2 regions of the Brevundimonas sp. NPDC055311 genome follow, and region 1 is predicted to be linked to the other one. Evidence: riboswitches for the same ligand, from Rfam matches in the RefSeq annotation. Region 1 holds a riboswitch; the other holds the start of a gene.
What was found. Region 1 has a riboswitch for cobalamin ahead of ACWIDZ_RS15610 (hypothetical protein). Riboswitches for the same ligand answer to the same signal wherever they lie in the genome.

Region 1 (4,206 bases):
GCGCCCGCGATTGATCGCGCCACGACCGATGATCTGGTTCCCGAGACTCTCGACGACCTGGCGCGCGGCGTTCAGGGCTGCCGCCGCTGTCCCTTGTGGCGGGACGCCACCCAGGGCGTCTGCGGCGAGGGGCCGGCGCGCGCCGGCCTGATGGTGGTCGGCGAACAGCCAGGCGATCAGGAAGACCTGGCCGGACGTCCCTTCGTCGGCCCGGCCGGACGCCTGCTGGACACCATGCTGGAGGCGGCGGGGCTGGATCGGCGCGACCTCTACCTCACCAATGCGGTCAAGCATTTCAAGCACGAGCCGCGCGGCAAGCGCCGTCTGCACAAGACGCCCAATGCGAGCGAGGTCCAGGCCTGCCGCTGGTGGCTTGATCATGAGCGGCGCCTGGTGAAGCCTCGGTTGATCCTGGCGCTGGGCGCGACGGCGGGTCTGGCGCTTCTGGGCCGAAAGCCCGCCGTGCAGGCGGAGCGCGGCCAGATCATCACGGCGGACGACGGCGCGCGGGTGCTGTTAACGGTTCATCCCGCCTATCTGCTGCGCCTGCCTGATCCAACGACGAGGGATAAAGAACGCGCCAGGTTCCTGGCGGACCTCGCGGTCGCGTCGGCTGAACTTTAAGATATCAGGCGAGAAAACCAAGTGTGAGGTATCGGCGTTCGCATAGTCGCTCTGACTATGCCGATCTGAGGCAATATAAATCCAGTAAAATCAATGTATTATGTGGGCTTTTTTAATCCGGACTTGGAGTCTATTTCCCTATCCGCGAGGGCGGAACGCTCCGCCTTCGCAGAGGCGCGCTGCCGTCGATCCCTTTGAAGCTCGGTGGGATGCTCTACGGATGATTTAGGTTGGGCGGCATAAGGTGGCGCTGTTTCCGCGGATTTTCCGTAGGATGACGACGACTTTCCAACCGAGGCATACCCCTCGAGCACTCCATTCAGCTCGGAGAGCAGTCTAGTCCGTTCCGGATCGTTCGCCAGACTCTGCAGTCGTTCGTTCAGGGCGACCAGGAAGGCGGCGCGATCATTGTGCCAGTCTGGACGGGTCGCCTGGCCAGGAGTCAATCTGGCCGCGCCACGCGCGAGAGGCGTAATCGAGGCGCGAGTCAGTCGATAGGACTGATCAAGCTCAGACGTCACTAGAGCATAACCAGCCTCGGTCAGCCGGGCCGCCAGAGCGGCTAGGGCTGTGCTCGCCGTGGTCGAGCAGCACAGCGCCTGCGACCGGCTTCCTGGCCTCGAGCCATGCGACGAGATCGGTGGCGTCGCAGCAGGCTTCGCCAACATCCGTCGCGGCCATCTGATGTCCATCCCTATGGCTCAGAGCGCATTCAGGCGCTGACGCAGGCCGACATTCAGGCCTGGCGAGAAGCCGATGAGCTCGCAGTACTAGCATAATTATATAAAGATATCTTTATATAATAATTGACTCTGGCGGCTGGCGTGTCATGTTCACGCCGTCGTGGTTCTCCGCACGGTCCTCGGACTGCGCGAAGCTAAGAGGGAAGCCGGTGAGACCTCGGTCGATGCCGGCGCTGCCCCCGCAACTGTGAGCGGCGAGTTGAAGGTCCATTTTGTGTCACTGGGGGTTCGCCTCCGGGAAGGCCGGACCGGAGGCGATGCCCGACAGATAGAGAATCTCTGTGGTCTGGGCGTGCGCAAGGCATGACAGCGACTGGCCATGCGAGGATATAGGGGTCCAGTCGGCGCGTCGGCGCTGACCGGCCTCCACCAGGGGCGATCTCAGAATATCTCATTGCCCTTTTCGGTCGTGGCGGTCCTCGCCGGAAATGTGCGAGGGTGGAAGGAGGCTTCGTGAGACGGCCGACGCAACCCGCCCGGTCGGAGAGGGTTGAGCCTTCATGCGCTTCCTCGACCTGCTTCCCTCGGTCCTGATCGGCGCCGCCGCCAGCGCGCGTTCGATGACGCCCATGGCCGTCATCGCCGCAGCGCGCCTGGGCCGCCGCGCCACGCCGGGCAGACTCGTTCTGCTCGACCGTCCGTTATTCAGGTTCGGTGCGCTGGCGATGGGCGTTGGCGAACTGCTGGGCGACAAGATGAAGTCCGCGCCGGATCGTACGGTATTCCTCGGCCTGCTTGCCCGGATCGCGAGCGCCGGGATCGCCGGCGGCGCCCTGGCGCCGAGGGGACGCGAGCGGCGCGGCGCCGCCCTGGCCGTGGGCGTCGCCATACCGCTGGCCTATCTGACGCTGGCCGGCCGAAAGGCCGCGCTGCGGCGCATTGGCCAGACCCGCAGCGGGATCGTCGAGGACCTTGTCGTTGCAGGCCTTGGCGTTGCGACGGTCGCTGGTGCGACACGCGCGCGGCGGCCTTAGCCGACCAGCCTGACGGCGTCAGATTTGCACAGCGTGAGCCCGATGGTTGCGCGCCGCTCTGGTGAACTGCGAGATCGCACCCGCGACGATCGGAGATAGGCGGTCAGGGCGGCTCGGTGAGCCCGGACGCCAAGTGTATAGGGCGTCGCCGGAACAGGGCGGCGCTCAAGCTGTGCGGCGGCGCAAGAGCGCCGCCGCCACCGACGATCAATCAGTCGAATGGGCGCCGCTCCGGAGATTCGGCCAGCCACCCATTCCTGCTGATCAGGCGCCCGTGCCAAAGCCCTTCGGACCGCCGGCGCCCGCGGCGCCGTCGCCGCCGGTCGAAGGCGATGTGTTCCTGTCGGCCGGATTGTTGTTCGCCAGAGGGTCTTGATTGGCTCCGCTCTTGCGAGCCTGGCGGCCGGCTTCGACTTCATCGCCGTCCAGTTCGGGCGCTTCCCTGGGATTGCGGTTCGGATCGTTCGGTTGGACGTCGGTCATGGTCATCTCCCTGTTGGTTGCCTGAAACCAAGCGGTGGGAGGTTCACTGGTTCCGAGCTACTTCGCGAATCGAAACGGCCCAGCGAGAACCGGGGGACTGTCCTCAAGCCGGGCCGCTGATCCCATTGAAGGGATTTGTTGACGGCGAAGCGCCGCGGAAGGTTACCAGTCAGGCGGCACGGGCGCCGCGCCCGCGGCCATAACATTCATCGTGAGGGCAGCCATCGCGACGCCTATAGTTTTACGGACATATAACTCTCCCGATGAAGACTATCTCCTGGCGAGAGGGTCACAACCGTTACGCGAGTGCGCAACTCACAAGAGTGTTGGCGCGCCAGAAGGTCGCACATGGACGAAGACGACGACATCGACCCTTCAGACGACCCGATTTATCGGGCTGGCGTGCTCATGGGCAGGAACCAGGCGCTGACGGACGTCATGGAGCGTCTGTTCTCGCCGGACGCCGTATCAGCCGAGAAGACCGTCCGCGCCCTTCACGCCTGGGTCCAGCAGACCATGGACGAGGTGAGGGTTGAGATGCAGCTCGTGTTCGCGGATTTCGGGGCCGAGGCCGAGGCCGAGGCCGAGGACGACGAAGACGATGAGGGCTAGAGCTTAGCGCGCGCCCTCTCCAGGCGAGCCTGTAGTTTCTCGCGCTGCGCTTCATAGGCCGTCCGTTCCTCTTCCCTGCGCGCCCTAATGGCTTGCAGCTCTTCATCCAGCCGCCGTGCGGCCTGACCGTGCATGGCGTCGAGGTCGTCCAGGGCGATTTGGGCTTCCTCCACGCGTTTCCGATCGGCGGCGCTGGGCTGCTTCGTCTTCTTCGCCGCGCCCTTCTTCGGAGCGCTCGCCGGGAGCTTCACGTCGAGCCTGCGCTCAATCACCGTGCCGGGCGAAGCCTTGGCGGCCTCAGCGTCGGGGCTGTCGTCGATTTCCTTGGCCAGGCCGGTGGCGAAGAGATCCTGGCCGCTGCCCCAAGCGGCTAACGCCTTCGGTCGCGAGCTGGCCGCCACGGTGAAGGTGTGGAAGCCGTCCGACCATTCGAACAGCTTGAGCCGCGGAGCCATCAGATCGGATCCGCAAGCGGCGGCCTGGGCAGTTCGCGTGCGCCCTCCGGCTCGGCGACGCCAGGCGGTGAAGGCTCCGTACCGGCGGCGTCCTCGATCTTCTTCATCTGTGTGGCGTCGTCGTCCAACTCCGGCGGGGCAGGGGGCGGGTCCGATGGTTTCGGCTTGACCGGACGGGCGGAGATGTTCTCCTGGCCGACGCCGCGAAGCCGTTCGGCTGGATCACCCCTCGATACTGTGTCGGCTTTGACCGGCGTCAGGTCGCCGTCCTCATTGTTGAGCTGTTCAGGCGGATCACGTGGGGTCTCGGTCATG
Region 2 (4,206 bases), on a different contig from region 1:
CGGCCTCCAGCGCCGCCAGGGCGGCGGGATCAGGCAGGCCGTTCAGCGCCTCCTCCGACGCGCGCGGTCCTCGCCACGGTTCGGGATTGATCCCCGTGGACAGGTCCAGCCAGGGCTGCGGCGCGTCGGGATAGGCGGCCGCGGCCGTCATCAGGCCGCCGCCGTGCCGGGTCGCCGTCGTCAGGAACGCGGCGTCCTTCATCACATCAGAACCGGACGCGAACGCCGCCGAACACGCCGCGGCCCGGCGCGCCGTAGTTCAGGACCGTCTGATAGTCCTCGTCGAAGGCGTTCTCGATCCGGCCGTAGACTTCAAGGATGTCGTTGACCGGATAGGAGGCGCGCAGATCGACCAGGGTGTAGGCGCCGACCTTCACCGTGTTCGTATCGTTGTTGAACGTCTCGCCGACGTAACGCACGGCCACGCCCGTCTTCAGGCCGAAGGCGAAGGCATAGTCGGCGGCGAAGTTCGCCATATGCTCGGGACGGCGCGTCAGACGCTTGCCGTCCGTGGTGCCCGAGGCGCTCTTGGCGTCGGTCCAGGTATAGTTGGCGCTGACGTTCAGGCGCTCCGTCACATCCACGCGGCCGACCAGTTCGACGCCTTGCGCCTCGGTCTTCTGGACGTTGCGGTAATAGCCCCAGCGGCCCGCGCCGTTGACGGTGCACAGCGGGTCCGTCGAGGGCGTCGAGCAGCCGTTGTAGCGGATCTCATTGTCCGCCTGGCGATTGAAGTAGGTCGCCGAGACGACAGCACGGTCGAACAGGCGCTGCTCGACGCCGATCTCCCAGCTGTCGAACTCTTCGGGCTGAAGCGTCAGGTTGCCGTACTCGCTGTACAGCTCATACAGGCCCGGCGCGCGGAAACCCTGGCCCCAGCTGGCGCGCACCACCGTATCGCCCTCGTTCAGGGCCCAGGCCGCAGCGACCTGGCCCAGCAGGTTGTCGCCATACTGGGCGTGGTCGTCATAGCGCAGGCCGCCGGTCAGGGTCAGGCCGTCCAGCACCGTCCACTGCAACTGGCCATAGGCGCTGTTCAGCTCGGCCTCGCCGCGACCGAAGGCCGGGTTCGGATCCCAGTCGCCAGGCGACCGGGTCTTCATCTCCGACTTCTCGTGCTCCAGGCCGAAGGTCGCGTTCAGCGCCTCGGTGAAGGCGAAGGCGCCCTGATATTCCCAGCGGCGGTTCTGGCCTTCTGCGTCGAAGGTCAGGGTCTGGACCGTGTTGTCCGGGTTGAAGTTGCGGCGATCCGTATCGGTGTGGGCGTAGCCGATGCGGTTGCGGAACCGGCCGTCCAGCAGGTCGAAGTTCAGGCCGGCATAGGCGACCAGCTCCTGGGTCTTGCCGTATTCGCGGCTGTCGCCGTTGAAGGCGTCGAAATCGTTGCGGCCGCTGGACCAGACCGAGCGCAGGTCCAGCGAAACAGCGTCCGTCACCTTGACGTTCAGGCGGCCCGACAGGCCGGTGTTGGTGTAGCCGTCGTCTTCGGTCCCCTCTGCGAAGGCCGAGAAGCCGTCAGTGTCATAACGGCTGGCCGCCAGACGCCAGCTCAGGCGCTCATTGGCGCCGCCGACGCCGCCGCGGAAATAAGTCGTGCCGCGCGCGCCGGCCTCGGCGTCGAGGCTGCCTTGCAGGACTTCGGTCGGCTCGGCCGTGACGATGTTGACCACGCCGCCGATGGCCTGGCTGCCCCACAGGGTCGACTGGGCGCCGCGCAGCACCTCGATGCGCGCCGTGTCGCCGATCAGCAGGTTGCCGAAGTTGAAACCGCCCTGCGTCGAGGACGGGTCGTTCAGCTTGACCCCGTCGATCAGGACGACAGTGTGCTGGCTCTCGGCGCCGCGGATGTTGACGCCCGTCGAGGCGCCGACGCCGCCGTTGCGAGTGAAGCTGACGCCCGGCGTCTGGGCCAGCAACTCGACCACGGCCGGGGTCTGGCGCGCCTCGATAGCGGCCTGGGTCAGGACGGTGACGGAGGCGCCGACGCGCTCGATCGGCTGGGCCGAGCGGTTGGCGGTGACGACCACGTCCTCGACGGCGATGGCGCCGGCGCGACCCGCCACGTCAGGAGCGGCGGCCTGTTGATCGACGGTTTCAATAGCGAAAGCAGGCGCGGCGGCCAGAAGGCTGGCGGCGGCCAGGGTAGCGAATGCGGTCCGGTTCATTCCGGGTCTCCATATGACGACGCCGCGCCGGACCGCCCGTCGCCCGGATGAGCGAAAGCGGCCGCTGACGCGGCTGGTTTACGACTGTCGTCACACGAGTTGCCTCGACCGCCCGGCACATCCCGACCGCGCGGAGAACGACGGCGACAGGCAGGTCTCCTGGCTCGCGGATCAAGGCCGGTGCGCGTCGCCTTCCCAGTAGTCGTTCAGGCCGTGGCCTTCCGGACCGCCAGTGGCGTATGACGCGCGGGCTAGCCGCTTACAGTTGCGGGAACAGCCGGAGTTTCACACTCCGTTCCCTTTCAATCCCCTTTCGGGGAACCTGACGCGACCGTGGCAGTAGGACCGCGCGCGGTTCAGGTCAACCGGAGAGACGACGCATGACCCTGACGCTGGTTCTCGGCGGCGCCCGTTCCGGCAAGAGCGGCTACGCCCAACGACAGGCCGAGAGGGCCGCCGAGGCGGCGGGCCGCACGCCCGTCTTCATCGCCACCGCCGAGGCCTTCGACGACGAGATGCGCGACCGCATCGCCCGCCATCAGGCCGAACGCAACCAGGGCTGGCGCCAGGTCGAGGCGCCGCTGGATCTGGCCGAGGCCGTGCGCGCCCTATCGGCCGAGGATGTGGCGGTGGTCGACTGCCTGACCCTGTGGCTCAGCAATCAGATGCTGGCCGAGCGCGACCTAGCCGCCGCCTTCGACGACCTGGCCCCGGCCCTGGCCGCCTGCCCCGCCACGCTGTGGGTCGTCAGCAATGAGGTCGGCTGGTCCCTGGTCCCCGACAATCCGCTGGGCCGACGCTTTCGCGACGAGGCCGGCCGCCTGAACCAGCGCATCGCCGCCGTCGCCGACGCGGCCTGTCTGATCGTGGCCGGGATGCGTCTGCCGCTGGAGCGGATCTAGCCTCTAAAGAGCGAAGTCCAGCCGGCCGGCCCAGCGCCGCGTCAGCTCGGGCCAGGCGTCCGCCGGTCGGCCGGCGATCAGGCGCGTTCCGAAACCATGACCGCCTTCCTGGAACAGGTGGGCTTCGGTCCTGACGTCGGCCGCCTTCAGGCTGGAAAGAAGCATGAGGCTGTTCTCGACCGGCACCGAGGCGTCGTCCATCGCATGGATCAGGAAGACCGGCGCGGCGCCCGACCAGTCCATCTGCTCGAGCGAATAGGCCGCGATCGCCTCGGCGCGAGGCGCGGCGCCGAGCAGGTGGGCGCGGGACCCAGCGTGGACGTAGGGGTCCGTCATGGTTGCGACGGGATAGAGCAACACCGTCAGATCCGGCCGCAGGGACGCCGTATCGGCGCCGTCGATCGAGGCGTAGGCGGCGTCCGTCCGGGCGCTGGCCAGACCCGCCAGATGGCCGCCGGCTGATGCGCCCAGCACCGCCACGCGATCCGGCCGCACGTCGAACTCCGCCGCGCGGCTGCGGATCAGCCGGATCGCCCGCTGCACGTCCTGCAGGGGGGCGTCCGGTCCCGCCGCCCAACCATCAGCCGGCAGCCGATAGCGCAGCACGAAACAGGTCGTCCCGCTGGCGGCGAAGACGCGGGCCACGTCGAAGCCCTCCTTGTCCAGAACGGACCAGCGATAGCCGCCTCCTGGAATCAGGAGCATGGCCGAACCGTTCGGCCGGGCGGGCCGCACCACCGTCATCAGGGGATCGGTCGTGTACTGGGCGTAGCGGTCGCGATAGCTCGGGTCCGTCGATCGCTCCGGCACGATGGGAACCACGCTCACGCCTTCGCCGCCCGGCGCGCCGGCGGGCCACAAGCGGACCGTCTCGGTCGGGTCGGGCGGCGCAACAGCCTGATTGCGCGCCAGGACGACGCCCGGCGCGGCGAACGCGCCGCCAGCGGCGGCTCCAACCCTCAACAGGGCGCGGCGATGGATGTTCATGAAACCCTCCCGGTGGAATTGAAGAGGGGCGCCCGCCCCCTCAGACGAGCGCCCCTCTCGGCGTCGGGTCCTTAGACCTTGGCCGGTTCGTATCTGGGCGAGATGATGTGGACCACCAGCAAGGCCACCAGATAGGCCGAGGCCGCCACCAC

Region 2: linked by a shared signal. The riboswitch ahead of ACWIDZ_RS04550 (TonB-dependent receptor plug domain-containing protein) and the one ahead of ACWIDZ_RS15610 (hypothetical protein) in region 1 are both predicted to bind cobalamin.

The regions. Positions count from the first base shown of each region.
Region 1 is NZ_JBSHMV010000007.1:26,228-30,433, reverse strand. It holds gene ACWIDZ_RS15615 (UdgX family uracil-DNA binding protein) at 1-624, shown strand, start outside; cobalamin riboswitch at 1,464-1,703, shown strand; gene ACWIDZ_RS15610 (hypothetical protein) at 1,868-2,341, shown strand; gene ACWIDZ_RS15605 (hypothetical protein) at 2,606-2,824, opposite strand; gene ACWIDZ_RS15600 (hypothetical protein) at 3,173-3,436, shown strand; gene ACWIDZ_RS15595 (hypothetical protein) at 3,433-3,891, opposite strand; gene ACWIDZ_RS15590 (hypothetical protein) at 3,891-4,205, opposite strand.
Region 2 is NZ_JBSHMV010000001.1:927,205-931,410, forward strand. It holds gene cobD (threonine-phosphate decarboxylase CobD) at 1-202, opposite strand, end outside; gene ACWIDZ_RS04550 (TonB-dependent receptor plug domain-containing protein) at 207-2,165, opposite strand; cobalamin riboswitch at 2,298-2,506, opposite strand; gene cobU (bifunctional adenosylcobinamide kinase/adenosylcobinamide-phosphate guanylyltransferase) at 2,546-3,067, shown strand; gene ACWIDZ_RS04560 (alpha/beta hydrolase) at 3,071-4,054, opposite strand; gene ACWIDZ_RS04565 (MFS transporter) at 4,126-4,206, opposite strand, start outside.